Regions from separate parts of the Achromobacter seleniivolatilans genome, predicted to be linked through region 2. Evidence: predicted binding sites of a transcription regulator. Region 2 holds the regulator's gene; each other region holds the start of a gene.
What was found. The regulator LexA, encoded in region 2, represses DNA repair genes until DNA is damaged. The targets are predictions, from matches to a motif close to ACTGTATNNNNATACAGT.
Positions count from the first base shown of each region.

Region 1: RAS12_RS01365 (ATP-dependent helicase) is a predicted target of LexA. The motif match lies at 4,421-4,438, and genes of this name have one in related genera.
Region 3: RAS12_RS14400 (PA0069 family radical SAM protein) is a predicted target of LexA. The motif match lies at 1,922-1,939, and genes of this name have one in related genera.

Region 1 is NZ_CP132976.1:290,649-300,719, reverse strand. Features, by position in the region: gene RAS12_RS01380 (ABC transporter substrate-binding protein) at 1-269, opposite strand, end outside; gene RAS12_RS01375 (thermonuclease family protein) at 371-1,060, opposite strand; gene RAS12_RS01370 (magnesium and cobalt transport protein CorA) at 1,158-2,174, opposite strand; gene RAS12_RS01365 (ATP-dependent helicase) at 2,240-4,354, opposite strand; gene RAS12_RS01360 (ABC transporter permease) at 4,497-5,273, opposite strand; gene RAS12_RS01355 (ABC transporter ATP-binding protein) at 5,279-6,052, opposite strand; gene RAS12_RS01350 (ABC transporter substrate-binding protein) at 6,083-7,081, opposite strand; gene RAS12_RS01345 (hydantoinase B/oxoprolinase family protein) at 7,136-8,875, opposite strand; gene RAS12_RS01340 (hydantoinase/oxoprolinase family protein) at 8,872-10,071, opposite strand, start outside.
Region 2 is NZ_CP132976.1:722,158-732,228, reverse strand. Features, by position in the region: gene uvrB (excinuclease ABC subunit UvrB) at 1-261, opposite strand, end outside; gene RAS12_RS03315 (amino acid aminotransferase) at 371-1,570, shown strand; gene lexA (transcriptional repressor LexA) at 1,742-2,389, shown strand; gene lon (endopeptidase La) at 2,541-4,991, opposite strand; gene clpX (ATP-dependent Clp protease ATP-binding subunit ClpX) at 5,198-6,496, opposite strand; gene clpP (ATP-dependent Clp endopeptidase proteolytic subunit ClpP) at 6,599-7,252, opposite strand; gene tig (trigger factor) at 7,257-8,567, opposite strand; gene loiP (metalloprotease LoiP) at 8,734-9,489, opposite strand; gene RAS12_RS03280 (TIGR00645 family protein) at 9,728-10,071, shown strand, end outside.
Region 3 is NZ_CP132976.1:3,190,059-3,200,129, forward strand. Features, by position in the region: gene RAS12_RS14395 (hypothetical protein) at 1-445, opposite strand, end outside; gene RAS12_RS14400 (PA0069 family radical SAM protein) at 550-1,914, opposite strand; gene RAS12_RS14405 (sulfate adenylyltransferase subunit 1) at 2,139-3,437, opposite strand; gene cysD (sulfate adenylyltransferase subunit CysD) at 3,479-4,387, opposite strand; gene RAS12_RS14415 (phosphoadenylyl-sulfate reductase) at 4,428-5,168, opposite strand; gene RAS12_RS14420 (sulfate/molybdate ABC transporter ATP-binding protein) at 5,165-6,229, opposite strand; gene cysW (sulfate ABC transporter permease subunit CysW) at 6,256-7,158, opposite strand; gene cysT (sulfate ABC transporter permease subunit CysT) at 7,155-8,045, opposite strand; gene RAS12_RS14435 (sulfate ABC transporter substrate-binding protein) at 8,070-9,098, opposite strand; gene RAS12_RS14440 (peroxiredoxin) at 9,310-9,951, opposite strand.

The sequences.
Region 1 (10,071 bases), 430 kb from region 2:
GCCCGCGGCACCAATTCGTAGGGCCGTTTCAGGTAGTGATAGCCATACAACGTCTCATAGATGTTGTAGGTATAAGGGGTTTCGTCGACGGAATAAGAGCTGGCTGGGTCCAGGTACTTTGGCGAACGCTGAACAAATGCGGAATAGAAGGTGTTCTGGCTTTCGGCGCCCGACGGATAAGGGCTGTTGATGGGGCTTTCTTGCGAACAACCCGCCAACGCCAGCGACAGCAGCATGGCCGTCGCCCAGAGCCGCTTCAATACACGCATGGAGACCTTCCCTTCAAATCGTTGCGACAGAGAATAGCAAACGCGGGCCTGCCCCAGTATCCAGGCATCCCCCTAGCGGGACTATAGAGGCAAAGCGGGCATCAGCCGCATTGCCGTTGCCGCCAGCAGTCGTAGCGCCATTTCCAGGGCTGCACGGCCGCTTGCTGGACCCATAGACCACGCCCAGCCGCTTTCGCCTGCCGTTGCAGATCAGGCATGGCCTTGTCGCGCAGATAGTCGCCCTTGCGGGCGGTGTAGGCCCATGCGTAGCCCGCTTCTACCTGCAAGCGGTTCGCGGAGCGCCCGTCTTCCAGGATCAGGGCGCAAACGTCACGGCCATACTGGTCCTTTTCATAGCATTGGGCGGTGAGCGATTTTCCCGCTACCAGGGTTGCCAGGTTCTGACGCGAGGCCTCGGCATAGGGCTGGCCGGGCTGGTCGGCGCCATGGCCCTCTTCAGGCGCGTCAATACTGTCCATGCGGATGCGGCGCTGCCCATCCGGGGCACGCAGCGTCACGGTATCGCCGTCGGCGACGTTGACGATGGTGCCGGTCAGCGTGTAGCTGCCCTGCGGTACGCCGCCAGCCGGGGAAGCTCCAGGCCGGCCCGAAGAAGCTGGGGTAGAGGCGGACGAAGAAGGGTTGGAAGAAGCAATCGGCGGCGCGGGCCGATCAGCCGGCCGCTGCCCGTCTTGGAACCAATTGACGAGGGCGCCCGCAGCCGCCAGGATCAGGGCCACGACAAGAGCGGTCAGCTTGCTGCCGCCGCGAAAGGAAGGTTTGCCACGCACCGTCCGGGCTCCAGGTTGGAAAACGCTGGCAGTTTGCCACAAGCCTGCCCGATTTCAGCAGGCCATTACGCCAAAAACCATTGCCGCCGGCCGCCTGCTAGAGCCAGCCCGACTTACGGAAACGCCAGTACAGGATGGAACACACCGACAGGATGACGCCCAGGGTTATGGGGTAACCCAAGGGGGATTTGAGTTCAGGCATGAATTCAAAGTTCATACCGTAGATACCGGCAATCGCGGTGGGCACCGCCAGAATGGCGGCCCAGGATGCCAGTTTCCGCGTCGTGTCGTTCTGCGCAGCCTGACCGATCATCAGACTGGCTTCAAAGGCGAAGGCCAGCGACTCGCGCAGCGCATTGAACAGTTCATCCACCCGCAATACGCGGTCGGCGACTTCACCAAAATACGGCCGCGCATGTTCGTCTACCGCAGACATTTCCACCCGCGCCAGACGGCGGCTGATTTCCGCCAGCGGCGACACCACGGTGTGGATGCGCAGCAGGTCACGGCGTTGACGATATAGCCTGCGGATATCGGAATCCTTGGCGCCGCGGATCAGCAGCTTCTGTTCCGCGCCTTCAACGACCGTTTCGATCTTGCCGGCCGCCGCGACATAGCGGTCCACCATCCAATCGAGCACTTCGGAGGCCACGTAGTCGCTGCCGCGCTTGAGCAAATCTGGCGAAGCTTCCAGGCGTTCACGCAAGGGACTGTGGGCGGCCGTGGCGCCGCGGCGCACGGTGACCAAAAAACCATTGCCGATCAAAAGCTGGGTCTCGCCGAAGATTGGCCGCTCGGCCTCGACCTCGACCGTGATGGTCACGATGAGGATCATGTTGCCGTAGTCAATGATCTTCGGCCGCCGGTGCGGTTCCAGCATTTCTTCCTGGTTCTTGTCACAGGCGCCGAGTTCTCCAGCAACCCTGGACAGTAATTCTGGCGTGGGGTTGCGCAAGCCGATCCACAGCATGCTGGGATTTTCGCCATGGTCTTGGCTGACATAGCGCCCCACTTCGTCGATGGGAACTTCGCGGTCGCGCCGTCCGTTCACATACGCGATTGATGCAACGACTTCGCCCTTATGGGCCTCGGCAAAATTTTCTTCGTCGGACATGGACTACCTCTGGCAATGCGATCCCTACCGGACAACTTGTGGATTTCGACCGATGATAGCCCAGCCTAGGAGAACAGGTTGCGCACCCGCTTGGTGACATCGATACTGGGCGCTTGCGGTTGTTTGGGCTGGCCGCCGCCCGGAAGATCGGGCAAATCGGGCGGCTTGGGCAGATGATCAAACAGCGGCAACATCGCGTTCGTGATGTACCGCGTCCGAGAGCCATAAACGTGGCGGTCGCCCATGCCGGTCTGCTGATGCACATAGAAGCGTTGCGGCACGATCAGCTGCAAGCGTTCCTTGGCCCGCGTCATGGCCACGTACAGCAAGCGGCGCTCTTCCTCGATCTCCTCCGCCGTGCCGGTGCTCATGTCGGACGGAATGCAGCCATCAACCACGTTCAGCACATAGACGGCCTTCCATTCCTGCCCCTTGGCGGAATGGATGGTGGAGAGAATCATGTAGTCCTCGTCGCGCGAGGGCGCGCCCGATTCATCGCTGGTGGCGTCCGGGGGGTCCAGGGTCAGTTCGGTCAGAAAGCGTTCCCGCGACGGATACCCCGCCGACAGCCGCACCAATTGATCCAGGTCGGTCTTACGCACACGCGCATCATCATATAGCCGCTCAAGCTGGCCCGCGTACCAGCGCAGCGCCAGATCCACATCGGCCGGCCACTTCAAGGCCGGATCACACAACGCCGCATAGGTATCGGCAAATGCGCCCCACTCTTCTTGCGCCGCGGCGCCCGGTTTGAACTCCCGCAGCGCCCGCAAGGGTTCGGCGGAGGCCGACATCGCGTCCATCAGCTTGCCCGCAGTCGCCGGGCCAATGCCTGGCATCAGTTGCGCCACCCGAAAACCCGCCATGCGTCCGCGCGGGTTTTCCGCCCAGCGCAGCAACGACAGCAGGTCCTTTACGTGCGCAGCTTCCAGAAAGCGCAGACCGCCGAATTTCACGAACGGGATATTGCGTCGGGTCAGTTCCAGTTCCAGCGCCGCGCTGTGGCTGGCGGTGCGGAACAGCGCCGCCTGAGACTTCAGCGTGGCGCCGCCTTCGCGCTGCGCCAACACCTGATCGGCCACCCAGCGCGCCTGCCCGGCTTCGTCACTGACCGACACCAGTTCCGGCAATTGGGAAGAGGCTCGATCCGTCCAAAGGTCTTTGGCAAAACGCTCCGTGGCCAGCCCGATGACGGCGTTGGATGCGTTCAGAATGGGTTGCGTGGAGCGGTAGTTGCGATCCAGCGTAATAACGCGGGCAGGCTGCGGAAATTGCGCCGGAAAATCCAGAATATTGCGTACCGTGGCCGCACGGAAGGAATAGATGGATTGAGCGTCGTCGCCCACCACCGTCAGGCCGCGCCCATCCGGCTTCATTGCCAGCAGGATGGCCGACTGCAATCGGTTGGTGTCTTGATATTCGTCCACCAGCACATGATCAAATCGCGCCCCCACATCGGCGGCAATGCCGGGGTCGGACATCATCTCGGCCCAATACAGCAGCAGATCGTCGTAATCCAGCACTTGCTGGTCTTGCTTGGCCGCGACATAACCACGGAACAGGGTCTTGAGTTCGTCTTCCCATTGCGCGCACCAGGGAAAAGACGTTTTCAGCACATCGGCCACTGGCGTCTGGCTGTTGACCACGCGCGAATAAATGGCCAGACAGGTGCCCTTAAGTGGAAAGCGCGACTTGGTGGACGACAGCCCCTGTTCATGGCGAACCATGCCCATCAGGTCTTCAGCATCGCCACGATCGTGAATAGTGAAGGCTTCCGACAGGCCAATGCGCAGCGCGCAATCCCGCAGCAGACGCGCCCCGATCGCGTGAAAGGTGCCCGCCCACGGCAGCGATGGCGCTTGCTGCGATCCGCGCAGGTTCATGACCCGCTGCAAGACAGACCCCACGCGGCGGTCCATTTCTTGAGCGGCACGGCGCGAAAACGTCAGCAGCAGCATGCGCTGCGGGTCGGCGCCATTCAGGATCAGATGCGCTACGCGATGCGCCAGCGTATTGGTCTTGCCCGATCCCGCCCCGGCAATCACCAGCAACGGCCCGCCATCGCCACCCGCCCCCGCAACGCCAAACTCGGCGGCTTCGCGTTGGGCTGGGTTCAGGTCGGCCAGAGGATCGGGCCGGCTGTGGGACGGGTTGGGAGGAGACGAATTCTGATCGGACATGACGCGTAGGGGGATAGGCCGGCGGGGCGCAGCCAAGCGCGCCTGACGGGCGGCCCTGGCCCAATGACTGGTTATTTATCCAGCCATCATAGCAGTGCCGCAATCGCTGGGCTGACTGACCAACGCGGCGCCCGGCGTCCGCCTAGTGCAGCCCCAACTGGGATGCGTGCCAGCTCAGGAACCGACGCTCGGCCAGTTCGATTGCCTTGAACGACAGCACGCCCAACAGGCACAACAGCGCCAGTGCAACAAAAACCGTGGGGGTGTCGAAACTGCCTTGGGCCACCAGGATCACATGGCCAAGGCCCGATCCTCCCGCCACGAATTCGCCGACGATCGTGCCTACCAGCGCAAAAGAAATCCCCACCTTCATACCGGCAAAGATGCTGGGCAAGGCATTTGGAAAGCGGATTTTCCACAGAATTTTGGCCCGGCTGGCTTGATTCACGCGCGCCATGGCCAGCATATCGGGGTCGGCAGACTTCAGGCCCAGCACCGTATCGATCAAGATAGGAAAGATGGCAATCAGCATTGCTATCGCGATCTTTGGCGCTGATCCTGTCCCTAGCCAGATCACGAACAAGGGCGCAAGCGCCACCTTCGGCACGGCATTTAAGGCCACCAGCAGCGCGTAAAGCGTGCGGTCCAGAAATCGCGAATACACAATGCCGATAGCCGACAGAATGCCAAGCGCCACCGCCAGCGCAAAACCGAACAAGGTGGTGACCATAGTATCGACGCTTTCGCGCAGCAGATATGCGGGCGAGGCCAGAAACTGCGCGACGATCTTGCTGGGCGCTGGCAGCAGAAAGCCGCGTACGTCGAAAACGCGCACACAGCCTTCCCAGATCAGCAGCAGCACCATCGTGGTGACCAGCACTTCCCAGCGGCGCGTAATGTTGGTCCAGACCATTTTCATCGCGGTTATCCCTTGTAAATGCCCAGTGCGCGAAACGTGTCGCGGATTTGCCTGACGCAATCGACGAAGGCGGGCGTTTCCCGCACGTCCAGGCCGCGAGGCCGCTCGATACCGATCGGCACCACATCTTCAATTCGCCCTGGGCCCCGCCCCATGATGACGACCCGTGTCCCCAGGTAGACGGCCTCGGCAATGGAATGCGTAATGAAGACCACGGTTTTTCCAGTAGCCAGCCAGGTGCGTTGCAATTCGGCGTTGAGTTCGTCGCGAGTGAACGGATCTAACGCGCCGAAGGGTTCGTCCATCAGCAGCAATTGCGGGTCCAGCAGCAACGCCCGGCAGATCGACACGCGCTGGCGCATTCCGCCGGACAGTTCCCGGGGATAACGCTCCAGAAACTGGCCCAGGCCGAACAGTGCCAACAGTTCGCGCGCACGCGGCTCCAGATCACGGGGTTTCTGGTCATGGAACTCGGCGGCCAGCAGCACGTTGTCCAGGATGTTGCGCCATTCAAGCAACAGGTCGCGCTGGAACACAACCCCCATATTGCGAGGCGGTTCAGTAATGATCTGCCCCTGCAATGTCAGGCTGCCGCTGGATGCGCGTTCCAGCCCCGCAATGCACTTGAGCAACGTGCTCTTGCCGCAACCGCTGGGTCCCACGATGCTGATGAATTCCCCTTCTTGTATGGACAGGCTGACGTCCTTTAAGGCGTGCAAGGCGCCGCGCGGTGATTCATAGATCCGATTGACCTGATCCAACTCCAGAAAACCCGGCATATGACTTTCTCCTGGCATGGGTGGGCCGGTTCAGTTGGGCAACAGGGCGTTGGTGTAATAGTCGGACGGCTTGCGTCCGGCCTTGATCATGCCCGCCTGCTCCATGCTCTGGATGGCCGCTGCCCAATCACTGTCGTACTGACGGCCAAACGGCGCGTCCGGGACGGTGGGGCTTTTGAAGAATGGCCGGTAGGCCTCAAGCTGGCCGCGCAGTACATCGGCGTCCAGGTTCGCATTCGGACGCTGCGCCAGGATGGCTTGCACTCCCTCTTCCAGATGGCCGTCATAAAGGTATTGCCAGGCGCGAACCTGCACAGCCACAAATTTCGCCAAGGCCGGCCCGCGCTTCTTGATGACATCTGGAGTAGCGGCCAGCCCGTAACTTGGAAAGCTGATGCCGCTGTCTTCCAGCAGCAACGCTGTAGCTGGACGAGATTTTCCCACCATGGGCACGCCAAACGGCGCCTGCGACATGAAGGCGTCGCTATTGCCCGATGCGTAGGTGGAGATCATGGCGCTGGGCGACACCATCACCAGATTGACGTCGCTGCGCGACATACCGTTAGCCTTCAAAAACGGATCGATGAACGGCACCCAGGGGCTGGTGGCGAAACAGACTATTTTCTTGCCCCGCAAGTCTTTAGGCCCGGTCACCTTTTGGCCAGCGTCTGTCATGACCGCCAGATCGCCCGTGCGCGCAAAACCGGCGATCGCCATCAGATCCAGCCCGTTCTCCATGGCAACCGCCATCGTCCCTACCGACACCTGCCCCACGTCCACGCGCCCGGCAGCCAGCAGTTGCAAGGTGTTGATGGTGCCCGTGCCATCTTCGATATCAACCTTCAACCCTTCCTGCTCGAACCAGCCTTTCTGGGCGGCCAGATGCATGGCCGCATGCATGCCCCACGGCGAAAAATCCATGCGCACACGCAGCGCTTCGGCGCCTGCGGCCTGGCCAGCCACCAGCAAGCCCGCCATGACGGCCATCGCGCCGAACAGGCGCCGAGCCTGATTGTTGAACCCATTCATATTTTTTTCCCCTTGATTATTAGTGTGACGGATGGCGGCCTTGGCCGCCCCCAGCTATCGGCTGACTGCCATCAACGCGCCGCTCGCCGCCTGGTCGGCAAAGTCCGGCTCCGAACCCGCAGCCGCGCCGTAGTGCTGGCGCACATATTCAGCGCTGATCTTGCCGTTCCAGACGTCTAGCGCGATCGCTGCCGGGTCGCGTTCTGATGGCTTGCCAAACCCTCCGCCGCCAGGCTGTATATGCGTCACCACGTCTCCTCGCGAAATCATCATGCTGACCTTGCTGGGCAGCAGGCTTGCGGGTTCGCCCTCTCGGTCAAGCCGGTTGATGGCTGCGGCCGCAGACCCGCCCCCCGCCAAGCCATATGGCCGGAACTTCATGCGGTCCGCTCGCAATTGCAGCAACACGTTGTCTTCCAGGACCCGGTAACTGCGGCGTATGCCCAAACCTCCGCGAAAGCGCCCCGCGCCGCAGGAGTCCGGCTCCAATTCATAAGCCTCGACACGCACAGGGTGTTGGGCTTCCATCACTTCAACCGGCGTGTTGGACAAATTTTGAGAAGCATTGGTAATGGCTTCGATGCCATCGCTTTGCGGACGTCCGCCCCAGGCGCCGCAAATCATGTCCACGATGATGTAGGGTTTGCCTGCGGCATTCTTGCCCGACAGGCACACCACCGTGTTGCCGCCTTCGCCCGCGGCCGGAATGCGGTCGGGCACCACCTGCGCCAGCGCGCCCAGCATGGCATCGAACACGCGGTACCCCGTCAGCGCGCGAGCGGCGACCGCCGCAGGTTCCAGCGGGTTGAGCACCGTGCCTGCGGGCGCATGGATTTCAACGCAACGGAACACGCCGGCGTTGTTCGGCACATCGCCCTTGAGGGCGCAGCGCACGCTGAGGTAGGTGCAGGACTTGGTGTAAGACAAGGTCGAATTGATCGCCGCCCGCACTTGGGGGGACGAACCGGTGTAGTCCACGCTGACGTGGTCCTCATGCACGGTCAGCGCCACCTTGATCGGAATCGGGTCAGGCGACAGACCGTCGTCATCGATGTAGTCGGTAAAGTGAAATGTGCCTTTCGGCCAGCGCCGGATTTCTTCTCGGGTCAGACGCTCGGCATAGTCCAGCAGTTCCGCAAAATAAAGCCGGGTGCGCTCCCTGCCGTAGCGGTCGAACAAGGCCGTCAATTCCCGCACGCCCACCTTGGCCGCAGCATACTGCGCACGCAAATCACCCAGCACGCGGTCCGGCACCCGGACGTTGCGCTCGATAATGCGTTCCACCACATCGTTCACGCGCCCTGATTCATACAGTTTGACCACCGGGATACGTATGCCTTCCTGGTAGATTTCGGTCGAATCGCTGGCATTGGAACCCGGGACGCGTCCGCCCACATCGGTGTGATGGCAGATCACTACGCAGTAGCCCTCGATCTCGTCCCCGTAGAAAAACGGCACGAACATGAAGATGTCTGGCAAGTGCATGCCCCCTTCATAGGGGTCATTCAAAATCACGGCATCCCCCGGTTTCAGGCCGGCCGCATAGCGTTTTTTCACGGCTTCCATGGCCTCGGGAATGGCGCCCAGATGCAGCGCAATCGTCTTGGCCTGCGCAATCATGCGCCCGTCCCGGTCACAAATCGCTGCGGAATAGTCCATCACGTCTTTGACGATTTCAGACCGCGCTGTGCGCAGCACCGTGTAGGCGACCTCGTCGACGATGGCGTCCATGGCGTTCTTGACCACCGCAAAGGTGACGGGGTCGATGACGGGCGGGATGGCAATAGCGTTCATAGGGCCTCCGAAACGAGTTCGATGATGATGTTGCCGATGGCGTCCGACCAGGCGCGAGCATCCGGCGGCACGACAATCGTGGTGTCGTAGGACTCGATGATCAACGGGCCGGAAACCGGCGTTGGCGTCATGTCCGAGCGCGGCATCAGCCTGGCCAAGCATGGCTCTTCATCGGGATCAAAACTGACATGGCGCTCGCCACTCACGCCCGCAAGCGCGCTGCTGTCCACCCCGCTCTGCGCAAAATCCAGCCGCAGTGCACTGCGCCCGTATGCGAATACGCGCACATTGACCAGTTCCAGGGGCTCGTCGCTGCAATAGCCAAAGGTGCGTTCGTACAGCGCATTGAAATCTTGCGCCAGCGCGGCCTGCACGCCCGCATCGGTAAAGCCGCCGGTGAGCGGCACGGTCAGCTCCGAACTCTGCCCCAGATACCGCAGATCGGCGCTGACCTGGACGTCCACGGCATCGTTGCCATATCCCTCTGTGCCCAGCACTGCCCGGCCCTGATCGCACAAGGCGTTGATCGCGTCTTGCACAGCGGCTCCGTCGCAGTCATCCAACGGCCGCAGAACCGCCTTCACAAAGCAGTGTTCGGCATCAGCCGACAGCATGCCTGCCGAGCAAAATACGCCCGCCATGACCGGCGCAATCACCCGTTTCACGCCCAGCAGACGCGCCACATCCACGGCATGCAGCGGACCGCCGCCGCCGAAGGCGATCATGGTCATGTCACGCGGATCGCGTCCGCGTTCTATGGTGACCGCCCGCATGGCGCGCGCCATGTTCACATTGGCGACACGGCGGATTCCGTGCGCCGCCTGTATCGCGTTCAGGCCCAGTGGACGGCCAATGTCTTCCAGCACGGCACGCTGCGACAGGCGGGGGTCCACCTTCAGGCTGCCACCGGCCAGTGCATGCGGATTCAAGTAGCCCAGCACCATATTGGCGTCCGTTACCGTGGGCCGCAGGCTGCCATTGCCATAGCAGGCAGGGCCCGGCCAGGCGCCTGCGGATTCAGGCCCCACACACAACAAACCGCCCGCATCGATGCTGGCAATGGAGCCTCCTCCCGCGCCCACCTCTGCAATGTCGATGGCCGGCACCTTCAGTACATATCCCCCGCCCTTGACGAAACGGCTGGAGGCGCTGATCCCGTCACGAAACTCGTACTCCGTGGTCAAGGCCGGCACCCC
Region 2 (10,071 bases):
AATCACGTTCGCCATCGTGTAGGTCTTGCCCGAGCCAGTCACCCCCAGCAGGGTCTGAAACATCAGGCCGTCCTCAACCCCTTGCGTCAATGCTTCTATAGCTGCGGGCTGATCGCCGGCGGGCGGATAGGGCTGATAAAGGTGAAACGGGCTGTTGGGATAATCGATGAACCCTGGCCCCGCAACGGGACCGGCCCCTCCCCCCGAAATGGGGGCTTCCACAACAGGGGCAACGGCAGCCGCGTCCGCACTCTTGTCCATTGCACCACTCGGGTCTATTGAACTCTTAGGCATGCTAGACTGTTCCAGGGTAAACCCCCCATTATCCACAGCACACCGTACTGCGTCCACCCATCCTCATCAGAGTCCCATGAGCACCCTTTTCGATTCCGTCGAACTCGCGCCGCGCGACCCCATTCTTGGTCTGAACGAACAATACAACGCGGATACGCGTCCGGGTAAAGTAAACCTGGGCGTGGGCGTGTACTACGACGACCAGGGACGTATCCCGCTGCTGGCCGCAGTACGCAAGGCTGAAACCGCCCGTATTGAAGCTGCCGCTGCGCGCGGCTATCTGCCGATTGAAGGCATCGCCGGCTACAACCAGGGTGCGCAAGCGCTGCTGCTGGGCAAGGATTCCGCGCTGGCTGCCGCCGGCCGTGTGCTGACCACCCAAGCACTGGGCGGCACGGGCGCACTGAAGATCGGCGCCGATTTCCTGCGCCAGTTGCTGCCCACCTCCAAGGTGCTGATCAGCAACCCCAGCTGGGAAAACCACCGCGCACTGTTTGAACGCGCCGGTTTTGAAGTTGGCACGTACTCGTACTACGACGCGACCACCCGCGGCTTGAATTTTGACGCCATGCTGGCGGATCTTAAGGCCGCGCCGGCCAAGACCGTCGTCGTGCTGCACGCTTGCTGCCACAACCCGACCGGCGTGGACCCTACTGACGATCAGTGGAAGCAGATCGCCGCAGTCGTGAAAGAAAACAACCTGGTCCCGTTCCTCGACATCGCCTATCAGGGCTTTGGTGAAGGCCTGACGGAAGATGCTTCGGTCGTGCGCATGTTCGCCGACCTGGACATGACCATGTTCATCAGCTCGTCGTTCTCCAAGTCGTTCTCGCTGTACGGCGAGCGCGTTGGCGCCCTGACGGTAGTGGCTGGCAACAAGGAAGAAGCCACTCGCGTGCTGAGCCAGTTGAAGCGCGTCATCCGCACCAACTACTCCAACCCGCCCACCCATGGCGGCACGGTTGTGTCGACCGTTCTGAACACCCCTGAGCTGTTTGCCATGTGGGAAGAAGAGCTGGCCGGCATGCGCGATCGTATTCGCCTGATGCGCAAGCAACTGGTCGAGAAGATCAAGGAACACGGCGGCAAGCAGGACTTCAGCTTCGTGCTGGAACAGCGCGGCATGTTCTCGTACTCGGGCCTGACCTCCGCGCAAGTGGATCGCCTGCGTGAAGAACACGGCGTCTATGCCGTGTCCAGCGGCCGCATCTGCGTGGCTGCACTGAACAGCGGCAACATCGACAAGGTTGCCGCCGGTATCGCAGCAGTGCTGTAAAGCGCTAACGCGCTTTGCTAGCCGGCCCTTTGCGGGGCGCTGCTTGCTGCTATAGAACGGAGCCCAAGGGCTCCGTTTTGCTTTGCTGCCCTTCCCCTGGCTTGCTTTTTTATGCTGCGTCCCCCAGAATGACGCTGTATATATGTACAGTCCGCTCACCCCGGAATCGCCATGGCCAGCAAACTCACTGATCGCCAACAACAAATCCTGGACCTCATCAGGCAGACCGTCACGCGCACCGGCTTTCCGCCGACGCGTGCCGAAATCGCCCAAGCCCTCGGTTTTCGTTCCCCCAATGCAGCAGAAGATCACCTCAAGGCTTTAGCCCGTAAAGGCGCCATTGAGCTGACCGCAGGCGCGTCACGCGGTATCCGCCTGAAAGACTCCTCGCCCGCCGCATCGCAAGCCTCTTTTGTGCCCTCGCTGGCGCAACTGCTGCTGCCGCTGGTTGGCCGTGTGGCTGCAGGCAGCCCCATTCTTGCTGCCGAGCACGTCGAACGCGAGGTGGGCGTCGACCCGCACCTGTTTGCTCAAGCGCCCGACTACCTGCTAAAGGTGCGCGGCATGAGCATGCGCGACGCTGGCATCCTGGAAGGCGATCTGCTTGCGGTTAAAAAAGCGTCTGAAGCCCGCAATGGCCAAATCGTTGTGGCCCGCTTGGGCGACGACGTCACAGTCAAGCGACTCCAGCGCACCAACGGCCATATCGAGCTCCTGCCCGAAAACCCCGACTTCCAAACGATCATCGTCGAAGCTGATCAGGAGTTCGCGCTTGAAGGCATCGCTGTCGGCCTGATCCGCACACACGCGCTGCATTAGTGCGTGTGGGCCGGGCCAGGGAATTAACGGCACCAAGCATTCGCTTATTTTCCTGCCTGCCCTCCACAGCAAGACCCAAAAACAAAACCCCGCCAATGAGCGGGGTTTTGTATTAGAGCGCCCCTTTACGAAGGCGCCCTTGGGGTGGGGATCAGTGCTTCAACACCGGATCGGTCGAACCAGGCTCAGCTGGTTTGGCAACCAGAGGTTCCTTGACGGCTTCTTCCTCAGCCAAGGGCTCAGGCAGACGCTCCAAGGCCAGCTCCAGAACCTTGTCGATCCAACGCACCGGAACGATCTCAAGGTGGTTCTTGACGTTATCCGGGATCTCCGCCAAATCCTTGACGTTTTCTTCCGGGATCAAGACCGTCTTGATGCCGCCACGATGGGCTGCCAGCAGTTTTTCCTTCAAGCCGCCGATTGGCAACACTTCGCCGCGCAACGTAATTTCGCCGGTCATAGCGACATTGGCGCGCACAGGGATGCGTGACAAGGCCGACACCATGGCCGTCGTGATCGCGATACCCGCAGACGGACCGTCCTTGGGCGTCGCACCTTCCGGCACGTGCACGTGCATGTCGTGCTTCTCGAACACGCTGTCGGCAAAGCCCAGACGGCGAGCCCGCGAACGCACCACGGTACGAGCAGCTTCGACCGATTCCTTCATCACGTCGCCAAGCGAACCCGTGCGTTGGATGACGCCCTTACCCGGCATGTCCGCGACTTCAATCGTCAGCAGGTCGCCACCGACTTCCGTCCAGGCCAGACCAGTGACTTGGCCAATCTGGTTTTCCTTTTCGGCCATACCGAAGGCGTAGCGGCGCACGCCCAGGAAATCGCTCAGGTTGTCGCCCGTGACATTAACCGCCTTGGCCTCAAGGGTCTTGCCCTCGGCCTTCGCACGATCCGTCTGGGTCAGCAGCTGTTTGATCACCTTGCGGCAGATCTTGCCCACTTCGCGCTCAAGCGCACGGACACCAGCTTCGCGGGTGTAGTAGCGCACGATGTCGCGCAGCGCGCTGTCGTCCACGGTCAGTTCGCTATCCTTAACGCCGTTGTTTTTCATCAGCTTGGGCAGCAGATGGTCGCGGGCGATATGGATCTTTTCCTCTTCCGTATAACCGGACAGGCGGATCACTTCCATACGGTCCAGCAGGGCCGGCGGAATATTCAGCGTGTTGCTGGTCGCGACGAACATGACGTCCGACAGGTCAAAATCGACCTCGATATAGTGGTCCTGGAACGTATGGTTTTGTTCCGGGTCCAGCACTTCGAGCAATGCCGACGACGGGTCGCCACGGAAGTCCATGCCCAGCTTGTCAATTTCATCAAGCAGGAACAACGGATTGCGAACGCCAACCTTCGACATGTTCTGAACAATCTTGCCCGGCATCGAGCCAATGTACGTACGACGATGGCCGCGAATTTCGGCTTCGTCGCGCACGCCGCCCAGCGCCATGCGAACGAACTTGCGGTTCGTTGCCTTGGCGATAGACTGCCCAAGCGAAGTCTTACCGACGCCCGGAGGGCCTACCAGGCACAGAATCGGCGCCTTGATCTTGTCCACGCGTTGTTGAACGGCAAGATATTCAAGAATACGTTCTTTGACCTTCTCCAGACCATAGTGGTCGTTATCCAGCACCGTTTCCGCGTTGCTGATGGAGTTGTTGATCTTGCTCTTCTTTCTCCAGGGGAGATTGATGAGCGTATCGATATAGTTGCGCACCACGGTGGCTTCAGCCGACATGGGCGACATGAGCTTGAGCTTCTTCAGCTCGGCATCGGCCTTCTTACGCGCCTCTTTCGGCATGTGGGCAGCGATGATCTTCTTTTCAAGCTCTTCGATGTCCGCGCCTTCTTCGCCCTCGCCCAACTCCTTCTGAATGGCTTTGACCTGCTCATTCAAGTAGTAGTCGCGCTGGCTCTTTTCCATCTGCTTCTTCACGCGGCCGCGAATCCGCTTCTCGACCTGAAGAATGTCGATTTCGGTTTCAAGCTGCGTAAGCAAGCCTTCAAGGCGCTCGGAAGTACCGACGATCTCCAGCATCTTTTGCTTCTGCTCGAGCTTCAGCGGAAGATGCGCGGCGATCGTGTCAGCCAGGCGTCCTGCATCATCGATGCCGGCCAGCGAGGTCAGGATCTCCGGGGGAATCTTTTTGTTGAGCTTCACGTACTGCTCAAACTGGGCAACGATCGCGCGGCGCAGAGCCTCGGTTTCGGAACCTTGCATGGCGTCCGGTTCGATCGGCGCCACCTGGCAGGTGAAGTGCGAATCGGCATCTTCGATGCTGTTGATGCGGGCGCGCTGGGTGCCTTCAACCAGCACCTTGACGGTGCCATCGGGCAACTTGAGCATTTGCAAAATGCCGGCAACGCATCCGATTTCGTACACGTCTTCGGGCGTAGGGTCATCTTTGCCCGCGGACTTTTGGGCCACGAGCATGATGCTCTTACCCGCTTCCATCGCAACCTCGAGCGCGCGAATTGAGCGCGGTCGGCCGACGAACAGCGGGATGACCATGTGCGGAAACACCACGACATCGCGAAGTGGGAGCAGGGGCAGGTCGATCGGGTCGGAAGGCAGGGTCTGGCTGGCAGACATAGGAGGTTCCTCGGTATGACTCAACGTATCGGGGACAGGAGGCTCGGGTATACCCCAAGCAATCCGCGTCAGTTACGTCTGTTATGGGAACAATAGCCGAAAATTCAAGATCCCGGCTGCCCGATAATCGAAAGGCAAAAAAAAATGCCCGCAATGGGCTGCCGGAAGGAAAAAAACCCGTTACAGGAACGGGCTTTTTTGAAATATCAGGCCGCGGCGTCGCGGACTTCTCCGCGCTCCGGCTTTTCAGCCGCGCTGGTCTCGTCTGCGTAGATCAACAAAGGCTTACCCTCGCCTTCGATGGCGTTCTCGTCCACCACCACACGCTTGACGTTGCCCTGGGAGGGCAGCTCATACATGGTGTCCAGCAGTGTTTGCTCGATGATGGAACGCAGGCCACGTGCACCGGTCTTGCGCTTGAGCGCCTTGCGGGCGATCGCCTTCAATGCGGCGGGCCGCAGATCAAGCTCAGCGCCTTCCATGGCAAACAGCTTCTGGAATTGCTTGAGCAAGGCGTTCTTGGGCTCGGTCAGGATTTGCACCAAAGCCGCCTCGTCCAGCTCATCCAGCGTGGCGACCACGGGCAGACGGCCAACGAGTTCGGGAATCAGACCAAACTTGATCAGATCTTCGGGTTCGACTTCAGAGAAGAGCTCGCCCACACCGCGCTCGGACTTGGCCCGAACCGATGCCGAGAAACCAATGCCCGATTTCTCGGTGCGATCCCGGATGACCTTTTCCAGTCCGTCGAAGGCGCCGCCCACGATGAACAGAATGTTGGTCGTATCCACCTGGACGAAGTCCTGGTTCGGATGCTTGCGCCCGCCTTGCGGGGGCACCGAGGCGACCGTGCCTTCGATCAACTTCAGCAAAGCCTGTTGCACGCCCTCGCCCGATACATCACGGGTAATGGACGGGTTATCGGACTTGCGGGAAATCTTGTCGATTTCATCGATGTAGATAATGGCGCGTTGCGCCTTCTCGACTTCGTAGTTGCAGTTTTGCAGCAACTTTTGAATGATGTTTTCGACGTCTTCGCCCACGTAACCGGCTTCGGTCAGCGTGGTTGCATCGGCCATGACGAAAGGCACATTCAGCATGCGCGCCAGCGTCTGAGCCAACAGCGTCTTGCCCGACCCCGTGGGGCCGATCAGCATGATGTTGCTCTTGGAGAGCTCGACTTCGTCACCCTTGATCTCGCCGTGACGAATGCGCTTGTAATGGTTGTAGACGGCCACGGCCAGCATACGCTTGGGCGAGTTTTGCCCAATAACGTACTGGTCAAGGAACGTCTTGATTTCGGCCGGAGTAGGCAGTTCGGAACGAATCGCCGCACGCGCGGTAGCTTGCGCTTCCTCGCGGATGATGTCGTTGCACAGGTCTATGCATTCATCGCAGATGAATACCGACGGACCCGCGATCAGCTTGCGGACTTCATGCTGGCTTTTATTGCAAAACGAGCAATGCAGCACTTTTGCGTCTGCCGATCCCTTTTTTTCAGGCATATTTGTTTCGTATCTCAGGTAAAGATGCGCCAGACCGAATAGAGGGTCCGGCGCATGCGCTTACGCAAACTTGGCGGCAGCGGGCTTGGATCAACCGGGAAGTCAGCCTTCCGAGCGGGAGGTCATTACCTTGTCCACCAGTCCATACGATACCGCATCTTCGGCTGACATGAAGTTGTCACGTTCCGTGTCCAACCCGATGCGCTCCATCGTCTGGCCGGTGTTATCGGCCAAAATGCGGTTCAGGCGTTCGCGCAGGTCCAGGATCTCGCGAGCCTGAATCTGGATATCGGACGCTTGACCTTGGGCGCCGCCCGAGGGCTGATGGATCATGATGCGCGAGTTGGGCAGCGTGAAACGCTTGCCCTTCTTGCCAGCCGCCAGCAGGAACGCACCCATGCTGGCCGCGAGGCCCGTGCACAGGGTGGATACGTCCGGCTTGATGAACTGCATGGTGTCAAAAATGGCCATCCCCGCGTACACCGACCCGCCAGGCGAGTTGATGTACAGGGAAATGTCCTTGTCAGGATTCTCCGATTCCAGGAACAGCAACTGCGCCACAACCAGGTTGGCCGTTGTGTCGTTGACCGGGCCCACCAGGAAAATGAGCCGTTCGCGGAGCAGACGCGAGTAGATGTCGTAGGCGCGCTCACCGCGCCCCGACTGCTCGATAACCATGGGAATGTAGCCCAGGCCGGTGGGGGTCACCGAAGACCCGCCATTCATTGCCGCATAGAAATCGGTGAATCTCTGCATAGTGTTACGCCATCCCCATCAACTGATCGAAAGGCACCTTTTCTTCGGTGACCTTAGCCTTGTCCAGCACGTGCGCGACAACATTGTCTTCCAGCACGATAGCCTCGATTTCAGCACGACGCTGGCGGTCAGCCAGGTAATAGCTGACAACCTGAGCGGGTTGTTCGTAGTTTTCGGCGAATTCTTCAATGCGCGCGCGAACTTGCTCGGGCTTGGCTTGCAGCTGGGCTTCCTTGACCAGTTCCGACACCAACAGGCCCAGACGGACGCGGCGCTCGGATTCGGTCGAGAAGGCTTCAGCCGGGATCGGCACGGATTCGGCGTTGGGGATGCCACGCTGCTTGAGCTCTTCGCGAGCAGCGGCGACACGGCCTTGAACGTCGTTGTCGACCAGCGACTTCGGCACGTCGAACTTGGCGGCTTCGACCAGGGCGTCCATGACGCTGGACTTGGTACGGCCAGCCGAACGCGTCTTGACTTCACGTTCGATGTTGCTGCGGATGTCGGCCTTCAGCTTTTCGATGTCGCCTTCGGCTTGGCCGAGGGACTTGGCGAATTCGCTGTTCAGCTCGGGCAGAACGCCTTCAGCCACTTCCTTGACGGTAATGGTGAATTCAGCGGTCTTGCCAGCAACTTCCACGCCTTGGTAGTCGTCGGGGAACTTGAGTTCGAAGACCTTGGTTTCGCCAGCCTTCAGGCCGCGAGCAGCTTCTTCGAATTCCGGCAACATGCGGCCTTGGCCGAGCACGAACGGGAAGTCTTCAGCCTTGCCACCTTCGAACGGCACGCCGTCGATGGTGCCGGCGAAGTCCAGAGTGACGCGGTCGCCGTCTTGCGAGGCGCGGTCTGCACGGGCTTCAAACGTGGCGCGCTGCTTACGCAGAACGTCCAGGGTTTGTTGCACTTCGGCGTCGGTGACCGGGGTTTCGTAGCGGGTCACGGCCAGAGCCGACAGATCCGGTACGGCGACTTCAGGATAGACCTCGAACGTGGCGGAGAACGCCAGCGTGTCGTCGGTAACGCCTTCAGTCTTGGGCTCGAGATTCGGGGCGCCAGCGACGCGCAACTTGGCGCCGTCGATGGCTTGTTCGAAGGCACGGCCAACTTGGCTATTGATCACGTCGTAGCGGATGCTGGGGCCATGGCTGCGCTCGAGCATAGCGAGCGGAGCTTTACCCGGGCGGAAGCCGGGGACCTTGGCGGTGCGAGCCACGCGCTTTAATTGCGCCTGGACTTCCTTTTCGACGTCGGCCACCGAGACGGCCAGATCAACACGGCGCTCCAGGCCGGAGAGGGTTTCAACCACAGGCTGCATTAAAAGACCTATTTTCCGAGAGATAAGAGATGACGGGCGGATAAACGCGCCATTTTACCGGAAACTTCCGGAACACTGACGCAAAGGGGCGCGAGCCCCCGGAAAAGCCCGGATACTCGCGCCCCATTTCCACCCGGAATGGGAGAGCAAACGTCGATTGGACGTCTTATTTTGCCTTGGCGATGCGATCTTCGATGTGCTGAGCGCGCTTTGCCGAGGACGGGTGCGAGCTCATCATATCGCTCTTGCCGCCATCGAGCTCGGCCAGCTTCTGGAACGCGGTGACCAGACCACGGGTATTCAGCTTCTTGGCTTGCAGTTGATCAAACGAATAATCGTCCGCAGCGCTTTCCTGCGATTGCGAGAATTGCGCATTGATGAACTTTTCGGTCACGTCGCCCAGCTGCGACGAGCTCAGGGCCGAAATCGTGGCGCCACCAGCAGCGCCAGCCGCGTCACGGGCAGCGGCGACCGTGTAGGCCGTTTGCATGGCCTTCTTGCTGTGACCCAGCGCAACGTGGCCAATTTCGTGGCCAACCACGCCCAGGACCTCGTCGTCCGTCATCATGTCCATCAGGCCGCTGTAGACGCGGATGCAGCCGTTGGCCATGGCCCAGGCGTTGACGTCCTTGGTCAGGTAGACCTTGTAGCTGGCCTTTTGGCCGTTGACCGTGCCGCCCAGCGATTTGGCAATCTTTTGCAGACGGGCGTCGTACTTGCTGCCCGGCGCGGCGATCTTCTCTTGAGAATCGCTTTGTGCGCAGGCCTTGTCCGATAGCGTTTTGAGATCGGCATCGCTCAGGGTGGCGGCTTGAACCACTTTGCTGCCAGCTCCCACCAGGCCCCCGATATCCAGGGCATGCGAGGCCGAGTAAGGGGCAAGCGCAACTGCCAAAGCGGCGACGGTGTAGCGGATCTTCATGAGAACAAACTCCTATTGACTGGCTCAGTGCGAAGAAGCGGGCAATTCTATATACGCCGAAAGCTCTCTAACCGTTTCGCCACACAGTTTCGCAAATGGCAGGTTCGCTTACATAAAAGTGCTGCAAGACATATCCAACCATGCTACCGACAAAAAAAACAGATTCCTGCCGTCACGAGGCATTGATAGAATTGCCGCCGCGCTTTTTTTCGCACACCCCCTTCGGCTCGCACCCAACATGATCCAGAACCCCCCTCCCCGCCTAGGTCTGCTGCCCAGCTTGATTTTCAGTTCCCGCTGGCTGCAGTTGCCGCTATACCTGGGCCTGATCGTCGCACAAGGCGTCTATGTCCTGTTGTTCCTGAAAGAGCTGTGGCACTTGCTGACGCATGCCAACAGCTTTGGTGAAATGGAGATCATGCTGCTGGTGCTGGGCTTGATCGATGTGGTCATGATTTCCAACCTGCTCGTCATGGTGATCGTGGGCGGCTATGAGACCTTTGTGTCACGTTTGCGCTTGCATAATCATCCCGACCAGCCGGAATGGCTAAGCCACGTCAATGCCAGCGTGTTGAAGGTCAA
Region 3 (10,071 bases), 2.5 Mb from region 2:
CGGGAATGATGGCGCCCCAGGACAACACCATCACCACATCAATCACCATGGACTTCATGCTGACCTGAGCCGAAACCGGTTCCACCGTGGCGTTCCCCAAACTGCGCTCGCTCCAGGCGGGCGCAGCGGCGATCGGGGCGCTGGGCGCCAACTGCGGAACGGCTGAGGGAGCCAGAGTAGGAGCAGGCACGGCTACGGGAACAATGCCCGTTTGGCCGGTCAGCGTGCCCTCTTCTACCGGCACAGGCGGGAACGGCCACCTTGCCGGGCCCGTAACAGCGCGTACACGTGGACGCTGCTGCACATTGGCCGTTGAACTGTTCCAAGGCATGGCCAGCCCCACCAATTTGGTGCAGACCGCCCGAGCACGATGGGCGCTGCGGCGCAGCGGATTCAGCGAAACGACCAGGTCATCCGACAAAACGGAAAAATCAGCGGTGTTCATAAGAACTCCTTGGATAGATGATCCCATGCCGTGACAACGCGTCTTGGCATGTACCCGCAGCATCAGTTGGCGCGGCAAGGACCGCGCCCAGCTTGAGCCATGGGTCAATCAAACAAAGACAACTGTCCTGCTGCCAGTGCGCGCAACTGCCGCGCACCGCGGCCATAGGCGCCGCTGACTGCGGGCAAACCATCGGAAAGAGGGACCCCAGAAGACGCTTTCGCGCCAACCGAGGATGGGAAAGCGGGGGAATCAGGCGCATCGGACAAGCCGGCGGCCCGTTCAACGAAAAGCGACTGCGTGGCATTGGGCGCCCGGGGCGGCTGGAAATGGTCGCAGTCCAGCGCCAGCCGGTGGCGGTTCAGCCCCAGCTTGCGCGTAGCCACGCCGAAGCGCTGACGCAGCAAGTCGGCCCAGATGCCAGTGCCGCGCATGCGAGTGCCGAAATCAGGGTCGTTGCGGCGGCCATTGCGCAGGTCTTCAATACGGTGGAGCACGCGCTGGGCGCGGTCCGGAAAATGGGCGTTCAGCCAATCTTCGAACAGGGTTTTGACCTCCCAGGGAAGGCGCACGACGGTGTAGCTGGCGTAATGCGCGCCTGCCGCCTTGGACTCCTGGAGGATATGTTCCATGGATTCATCGTTGATGAACGGGATGACCGGGGCCACCAGCACTCCCACCGGCACACCCGCATCGGTCAGGCTGCGCACGGCTTCCAGACGGCGCCAGGGGGCTGAAGCGCGCGGTTCCATCGTGCGCGCCATGCCGGCGTCCAGCGTGGTGATGCTCATGTAGACCACGACCAGCTTTTGTTCAGCCAACGCCGCCAGCAAGTCCAGATCTCGGGCGACCAGCGCGTTCTTGGTGACGATGGTGAGCGGATGCCGGGTTTCCAGCATCAGTTCCAACATGCCGCGCGTCAGCCGCCAATCGCGCTCAATAGGCTGATAGGCGTCTGTGGCGGAACCGATATTGATGGGCGACGGCTTATACCCCGGGCGGCTGAGTTCGGCCCGCAGCGCTTGTACGGCGTTCGCCTTGGCCACCAGCCGGGTTTCGAAGTCCAGCCCGGGAGACAGCCCCAGATACGAATGCGTGGGACGGGCATAGCAATAGACGCAGCCGTGTTCGCAACCCCGGTAAGGGTTGACTGCCACATCGAAGGGAATATCGGGTGAATCGTTGCGCGACAACATCTTGCGCGCTTCTTCCGCCGTGACGGTAGTCTTGGGTGCGGCAGGCGCTACCCGAGAATCCGGCAGGATTGGAATGATTTTCGAACTATTGGGGACAGATTCGACAAAATCTGCTGGTAGACCTGAAGCTGACCAGCCGTCATCGATCTGTTCGCGAGCATCGCGTTCAAAGCGATGCCGAACATTAGTAACCGCACCCCGACCGCGCAAGGCGGCGGGGGCGGCAGCCGGGGACCCAGAACCGGCGGGAAAAGAATGATCGGTGCGTGCCATAAAAACTACTGTACAAAAACACAGTGGTTTTGACAAGCACCAAAAGCCTTTTCGTAAGACAGCCCCACTTTACCGCAAGACGCGAGCCCCGTCTGAACAAATCGTTTTCACCAGGTGATATCGACTGGAGAGCCGCGCCAGTATTGGATTTGGAAGAAAAACAACAGAGAAAAAAGGGGCCGGAAACCCGTTGTTTTCCGGCCCCTTCGTGATGCGGCCGTGGCTTAACGCAACATGCCCGCCGCAGCCGTCTGATGCGTGACTTCATCGATCAAAATGAATGAGCCAGTGGCAGGCACATCGGTGTATCGATCGACCGCCAAGGCCTCGCGTGTCGTCAACGTTACGCGTCCGATATCGTTCATGCGCAACGTGCCTTCCGTGTTCTCCACCTCTTGCAATTCATGGATGTCGCGATGCGTGAGCACCGTGCGGATCTTCGCGGAGGTCAGGCGCGTGCCGGCCTTCAACAAATATTTGCGCGCAGGATTCAACGCTTGCGTATCCAACCAGCACAGCTCCGCTTCGAACTCACGCGTCACTTGCGCAGGCGCTTCGGTATGCACGATCACATCACCGCGCGACACGTCCACATCGCGATCCAACACCAGCGTGATTGAATCGCCCGCCACCGCTTCATCCAGCACGCGGTCAAACGAGCGCACTTCGCGCACCACCGCCGGCACACCCGACGGCTGCACGGTGACTTCGTCCCCCGGCCGCAGCACGCCGCTGGCCACACGTCCGGCATACCCTCGAAAATCTTCTTTGCGATCGCCATCATGACGCGCCACCCACTGCACCGGAAAACGCAGCGGCAATGCGCGTCCGTCGCTTGCCAGGTCCAGCGATTCGAGCAGTGCCAGCAAAGGCTGTCCTTCGTACCACGGCGTCTTGGGCGACAGCGTGACCACGTTGTCGCCATTCAATGCGGACAGCGGCAGCGCATCGAAATGCTCGATGCCCAGTTTGCCGGCCAAGTCCGCGTAGGCTTCGCGGATGCGCTCGAACACCGCGCGGTCCCAATCCACCAGATCCATCTTGTTGACGGCCACCACGATATGGCGAATACCGAGCAGACGCGCGATGGTGCTGTGCCGCTTGGTTTGCGCCAGCAGCTTGCCGTCGGCCGCGCGCGTAGCGTCGATCAGGATCACCGCGACATCCGCCGTCGATGCGCCCGTGACCATGTTGCGCGTGTACTGCTCGTGGCCCGGTGCGTCGGCGATGATGAATTTGCGGGCAGGCGTCGAGAAGTAGCGATACGCCACATCGATCGTAATGCCCTGCTCCCGCTCGGCTTCCAACCCGTCGGTCAGCAGCGCAAAGTCAATGCCGTCGCCCGCCACGCGCTTGTGCTTGGCGCGCGAGATTGCATCCAGCTGATCCGCAAACACGCCCTTGCTGTCGTAAAGCAAGCGCCCGATCAGCGTGGATTTGCCGTCATCAACGGAACCCGCTGTGATCAGGCGCAGCAAGCCGGTACCGGCGCCGGAAAGAAAAGAATCGTTCACTGCATTCATGTGCGTCCCCTGCCGCTGGCCGTGGCCAGCGTATCGTGCATTCAGAAATAGCCTTCTTTCTTGCGGCGCTCCATCGAGGCCTCGGAAGTCTGGTCGTCCATGCGCGTGGCGCCGCGCTCGGTGATATCGGTTACCGCCGTCTCGGCGATGATGGCGTAGGTATCGGCCGCGTCGGACGCCACGGGGCACGTGCACGAGATATCGCCCACGGTGCGAAAACGCACCGGCAGACGTTCCACCTGCTCGCCATCTTGCGGCGGCGTCAGGCGCGTGACCGGAACCAGCAAGCCCTTGCGCCGCACCACTTCGCGCTCGTGGCTGTAATAGATGGACGGCAGCGCCAGCTGCTCACGCTGGATGTACTGCCAGACGTCCAGTTCGGTCCAGTTGGAAATCGGAAAGACGCGCATGTTCTCGCCGCGATGCACGCGGGTGTTGAACAGGCTCCACAACTCCGGGCGCTGCGCCTTGGGGTCCCACTGGCCGAATTCGTCGCGAAAGGAAAAAATGCGTTCCTTCGCGCGCGCTTTCTCTTCGTCGCGCCGGGCGCCGCCAATGCAGGCGTCAAAACCGAATTCCTCGATGGCTTCCAGCAGCGTCACGGCCTGAGCCGCATTACGCGAATCGGTCTCGCGACGCAGCACCACGGAACCGCGTTTGATCGAGTCTTCGACACTGCGGACGATCAGCGTCTCGCCCAGCTCTGCCGCGCGGCGGTCGCGAAACGCGATCACCTCGTCGAAATTGTGGCCGGTGTCGATATGCATCAGCGGAAACGGAAACCGTCCCGGCCGGAAGGCCTTTTCAGCCAGACGCAACAACACGACCGAATCTTTTCCGCCGGAAAACAGCAGCACAGGCTTTTCACTTTCCGCGGCGACTTCGCGCATGATGAATATCGCTTCGGACTCCAGCCAATCCAAGTGGCTGCGTTGGATCACAGCAGACATAGTTATTCCCTTAAAACAGATTTCGAATTCGTCGCCGGCGTCAGCCGCCGCGCGTCACTACACTGATGACCCGGTTGCCCGCATGCAGTCCGCATTCCTTGGAATCAGACGACTCCCACCACCAGCGTCCCGCCCGCAGGTCTTCTCCTGGCCGGATTGCGCGCGTACAGGGTTCGCACCCGATGGACGGGTAGCCCTGGTCATGCAGCGGGTTGTAAGGAATGCCCAGCGCGCGAATCGCGGCCCAGACGTCGTCTTCGCTCCATTCGGCCAGCGGATTGAATTTGTATAGGCCAAAGGTCGAGTCCTGCTCTTCCAGCGGCAATTCGCCACGCGTGGTGGACTGCGCGCGCCGCTGTCCGGTGATCCACGCGCCGCGGCCGGACAAGGCACGTTTTAGCGGCTCGACTTTGCGGATCTGGCAACAGGCTTTGCGCAGGTCTACGCTTTCGTAGAACGCGAAGGCGCCATGCTCGGCTACGTGCCGTTCAACTGCACCGGCGTCCGGGTGGTAGATCGTGACATCACGTCCATAGCGAGCGCTTACCGCATCCAACACACCCAGCGTCTCGGCATGCAGCCGGCCCGTATCCAGCGAAAACACTTCCAGATCCAGACCCGAGTCATAGATGGCATGGGTCAAGACCATGTCTTCGGCGGCCAAGGACGAGGCCAGCGCAGCATCGGGATAGCGGCGCTGAATCTCGGCCAGGCGGGCTGTCAGCTCGCGCCAGCGCAAGGCCAAGGCTGCATTCAACTCAGATGACACCGCCGCCGTCATGATTGCACCGCGAAGATGCGCGCGCGGCGGGGCCGGGCCAACAGCGTTTCGCCATCGCGCAGGTTCAACTCCCGATACAGATACTCGGGCACTTCGGCTTCAATGATGGCGTCGGAATCCTGACGAGACAGTTCCAGATACGCGCTGGGGCCAGCCAGATAGGCATGCGCCAAACGCACAGGAATCCCCTCTCCGCCCGCCCGGTAGCGCTCAATATCGAATTCGTGCGGACGCACATAAGCAGTGGCGTGCTGGGCATCCGCCTGGGCCAGGTCCGGCGCCGGCAGAGACAGGCCGGCCCCTTCCCAGATGCCGCGCGTCGCCACGCCTTGAAGCTGATTCACATCCCCCAGGAAGCCATAGACAAACGGCGTGGCGGGGCCTTCCCACACTTCACGCGGCGTGCCTACCTGCTCGATCTGACCGGCATTCATCAGAACCACGCGATCCGACACTTCCAGCGCTTCTTCCTGATCGTGCGTCACGAACACACTGGCCACATTCAATTCATCATGCAGCCGGCGCAGCCAGCGGCGCAGTTCTTTGCGCACCTTGGCATCCAGCGCACCGAACGGCTCGTCCAGCAACAGCACGCGGGGTTCCACGGCCAATGCGCGCGCCAGGGCAATACGCTGACGCTGCCCGCCGGACAGCTGAGCCGGATAGCGGTCTGCCAGCCAGTCCAGTTGCACCAGACTCAACAGATCGTGCACCTTGCGCTGGATCTGATCTTCGGACGGACGCTGCGAACGGTGCTTGACGCGCAAGCCGAAGGCCACGTTCTCAAATACCGTCATGTGCTTGAACAGCGCGTAGTGCTGGAACACGAAACCGACCTGGCGCTGCCGTACATCCACGGCGGTCGCGTCCTCGCCGCCGAACAGCACGCTGCCGGTATCGGCCGATTCCAGCCCGGCAATAATGCGCAGCAGCGTGGTCTTGCCGCAGCCGGAAGGCCCCAACAGCGCCACCAGCTCGCCCGTTTCGATATGCAGCGACACGTCGTTCAGCGCGCGGAACTGGCCGAACTGCTTGGATAGATTGCGAACTTCGATACTCATGCTTGTCTCCGTCTGAACCGGCCGCGTCAAGCGACAGCCGGTTTGATGGTCACGACTGCCGGACCGGGATATTCGACTGGCAGATCAGAGGCCCGCAGCATGCGCGCATTGCGCCACTCGACCACGTTCTTCGCCACCAAAGTCACCAGGGCCAGCAAGGCCAATAGCGACGCAACGGCGAACGCCGCGGAATACTGATATTCGTTGTAGAGAATTTCCACGTGCAGGGTCATCGTGTTGGTTAAGCCCCGGACCTGGCCCGACACCACCGACACCGCGCCGAACTCGCCCATGGCGCGCGCATTGCTCAGGATGGCGCCATACAGCAAGCCCCACTTGATATTGGGCAGCGTCACACGCCAGAAGATCTGCCACCCATTGGCGCCTAGTGTCAGCGCCGCCTGCTCTTCTTCACTGCCTTGCGCCTGCATCAGCGGAATCAGCTCGCGCGCCACGAAGGGAAAGGTCACGAAAAGCGTCGCCAGAATGATCCCGGGCACCGCGTAGACGATCTTCCAATCGTGATCTTGCAGCCAACCGCCCATCCATCCCTGCGTACCAAACAGCAGGATGAACACCAGGCCTGCCACAACGGGCGACACGGAAAATGGCAAGTCGATCAACGTGATCAAGAACTGTTTGCCGCGGAATTGGAATTTGGTGATGGCCCACGCTGCGGCAACGCCAAATACCAGATTCACCGGCAGCGCGATCGCGGCCACCAGCAGCGTCAGCCGGATAGCCGACATCGCATCCGGTTCGACGATGGCGGCCACATACACTTCCCATCCCTTTTTGAACGCCTCGGCGAATACCGCCGCCAGCGGAATCAACAGGAACAGCGCCAGGAATGCCAGCGCGATAAACAGCAGTACGCCGCGCACCCAGCGCGGCTCGGTAAGATGGGCCGGACGATCCGATGCGCTCATGCGAGCCTCCCCGAGTTGCGGCGCGCCTGCCAGCCTTGCAACAGATTGATGACAAGCAGCATGACAAACGACAGCACCAGCATCACGGTCGCGATAGCGGCGGCGCCGGCGTAATCAAACTGCTCCAGCTTGGAAATGATCAGCAGCGGCGTGATCTCCGACACCATAGGCATGTTGCCGGCGATAAACACCACCGATCCGTATTCACCGATGGCACGCGCGAATGCCAGCGCGAAACCGGTCATCAACGCGGGCAGGATGGTCGGCAGCAACACCCGGCGTATGGTCTGCCAGCGGTCGGCGCCCAGGCTGGCTGCGGCTTCCTCGATCTCGCGTTCCACGTCTTCCAGCACGGGCTGCACGGTCCGCACCACAAAGGGCACGCCGATAAAGATCAGCGCAATCACAATGCCCAGCGGGGTGAACGCCACCTTCAAACCAAACCATTCGGAAAGCGGCGCGCCCAGCCAGCCCTTTTGCGAATAAAGCGCGGTCAGCGCAATACCTGCCACCGCTGTCGGCAGCGCGAAAGGCAAGTCCACCAGCGCGTCCAGAATCTTCTTTCCGGGAAAGCGGTAGCGCACCAGCACCCAGGCGACGATAGACCCGAACACCAGGTTTACCAGCGCTGCGATCAACGATGCGCCAAAGGTCAGCTGGTAAGACGCCAGTACCCGGGGCGCGGTGACCGCGTCCCAGAAACCTTGCCATCCCAGCTCTGCGCTTTTGATGGGCAAAGCAGCCAGCGGAATCAACACGAGCACGCTCAGGTACAGCACTGCGTAGCCCATGGAGATGCCAAATCCGGGCAGCACGCCCGGGCTGTTGCGCCGAACGGCAAAAGGCGCTTGCGCGCCGTTTGCCGTCGGATTGGAGGCAGTAGTCATGGCCGTCGTCCGATCGTTGTCTGATTACTTCTTCTGCGGCTGATAGATCTGGTCGAAGGTGCCGCCATCACTGAAGTGATCTTTCTGCGCCTTGCGCCAGCCGCCGAAGATCTTGTCGTCGATGGTGACAAGCTTGACCTTGGGGAATTTGCTTTCGTACTTGGCGGCCACCGTCTTGTCGATGGGCCGGTAGTAGTTCTTCGCGATGATTTCCTGGGCCGCCGGCGTGTAAAGGAATTCCAGATAGGCTTGCGCCGCAGCGCGAGTCCCCTTCTTGTCTACGACCTTATCGACCACGGCAACGGGGGGTTCAGCCAGGATGGACAACGACGGGACCACGATGTCGAACTTGTCCGGACCCAGCTCTTCTTGCGCCAGGAATGCCTCGTTTTCCCAGGCCAGCAGGACGTCGCCTACGCCGCGTTCAACAAACGTGGTGGTGGCGCCGCGTGCGCCGGTATCCAGCACCGGCACATGCTTGAGCAGGTCGCCGACAAAGGCGCGGGCCTTCTCTTCGCTGCCGCCGTTTTTCTCCAGCGCATAGGCCCAGGCGGCCAGGTAGTTCCAGCGCGCGCCGCCCGAGGTCTTCGGGTTCGGGGTGATGATCTGCACGCCGTCTTTGATCAGGTCGTCCCAGTCTTTGATCTGCTTGGGATTGCCCTTGCGCACCAGGAACACAATGGTGGAGGTATAGGGCGAGCTGTTCTGCGGCAGGCGGGTCTGCCAGTTTTCGGGGAGCAGGCCTCGGTCAGCCACAGCGTCGATGTCATAGGCCAGCGCCAGCGTGACCACATCGGCTTCCAGCCCATCGATGACCGAACGCGCCTGGCGGCCGGAACCGCCGTGCGATTGGCGGATCGTCAGATCGACATTCGCCTTTTCCTTGTATTGCTTGATGAAGGCGTCATCGATGGCGCGATACAGTTCACGCGTCGGGTCGTACGACACGTTCAGCAGGGTCTGCTTTTGCTGAGCGTGAGCCGGGGCGATTGCCGCCAGCGAAACTGTCACGGCCGCCAGAGCGGCCCACCAACCGTTTTTCCTGAAAGACATCCCTGCTCCCTGTTGTTTGGCAATGTGGAAGCAAGTGTGCTGGCTAGGCATTCTGAACGGAACGAATCATTTTTTGATTGCTCATCGCTCTCAGGCATATAGGACAGGCGTCCCAACAACGAAAAACCGCCGCATTCCCCTATGGGAAAGCGGCGGCTGGCAAGGCGGAAATACCGCCGGCACGACGGGGAGCTATCCCCGTTTTTCGAATTTACTTATTCGGTTGCGGCGTAATACGCAGGTAGGGACGCACGGCCTTGTAGCCCTTCGGGAATTTCTGCTTGATCAGGGCTTCGTCTTGCAGGGACGGAACGATGATCACATCATCGCCATCTTCCCAATTGACCGGAGTCGCCACGCTGTGGCTGTCAGTCAATTGCAGGGAGTCGATGACGCGCAGAATTTCGTTGAAGTTGCGGCCCGTGCTGGCCGGATACGTGATGATCAGACGGACTTTCTTGTTCGGGTCCACGATGAATACCGAGCGCACCGTCAGGGTGGCGTTGGCATTCGGGTGAATCATGTCGTAGAGCTCGGAAACCTTGCGGTCCTTGTCGGCCAGGATCGGAAAGTTGACCTTGGTGGACTGCGTGTCGTTGATGTCTTCGATCCACTTGGAGTGGGAATCGGTGCCATCGACCGACAGCGCCAGCACCTTCACGTTGCGCTTGGCAAATTCGTCAGCGAGCTTGGCGGTGTAGCCCAGCTCGGTAGTGCAGACGGGCGTGAAGTCGGCCGGATGCGAAAAGAGCACTCCCCAGCTGTTGCCCAGATACTCGTGGAAGCGGATAGGGCCAGCCGAAGATTCCTGTTCGAAATCAGGGGCGGTGTCGCCCAGACGTAGATGAGCCATGGTGTCTCCTGTATGCGGATTCAGTGGAAAAGGCTGGCTGCCGGCCGTCATGGCAAGCAGCGCAGGAAAGCGTTTCATAGTGCAGATTACTGCCGGTGAAACGATTCTTCCATCAAACCT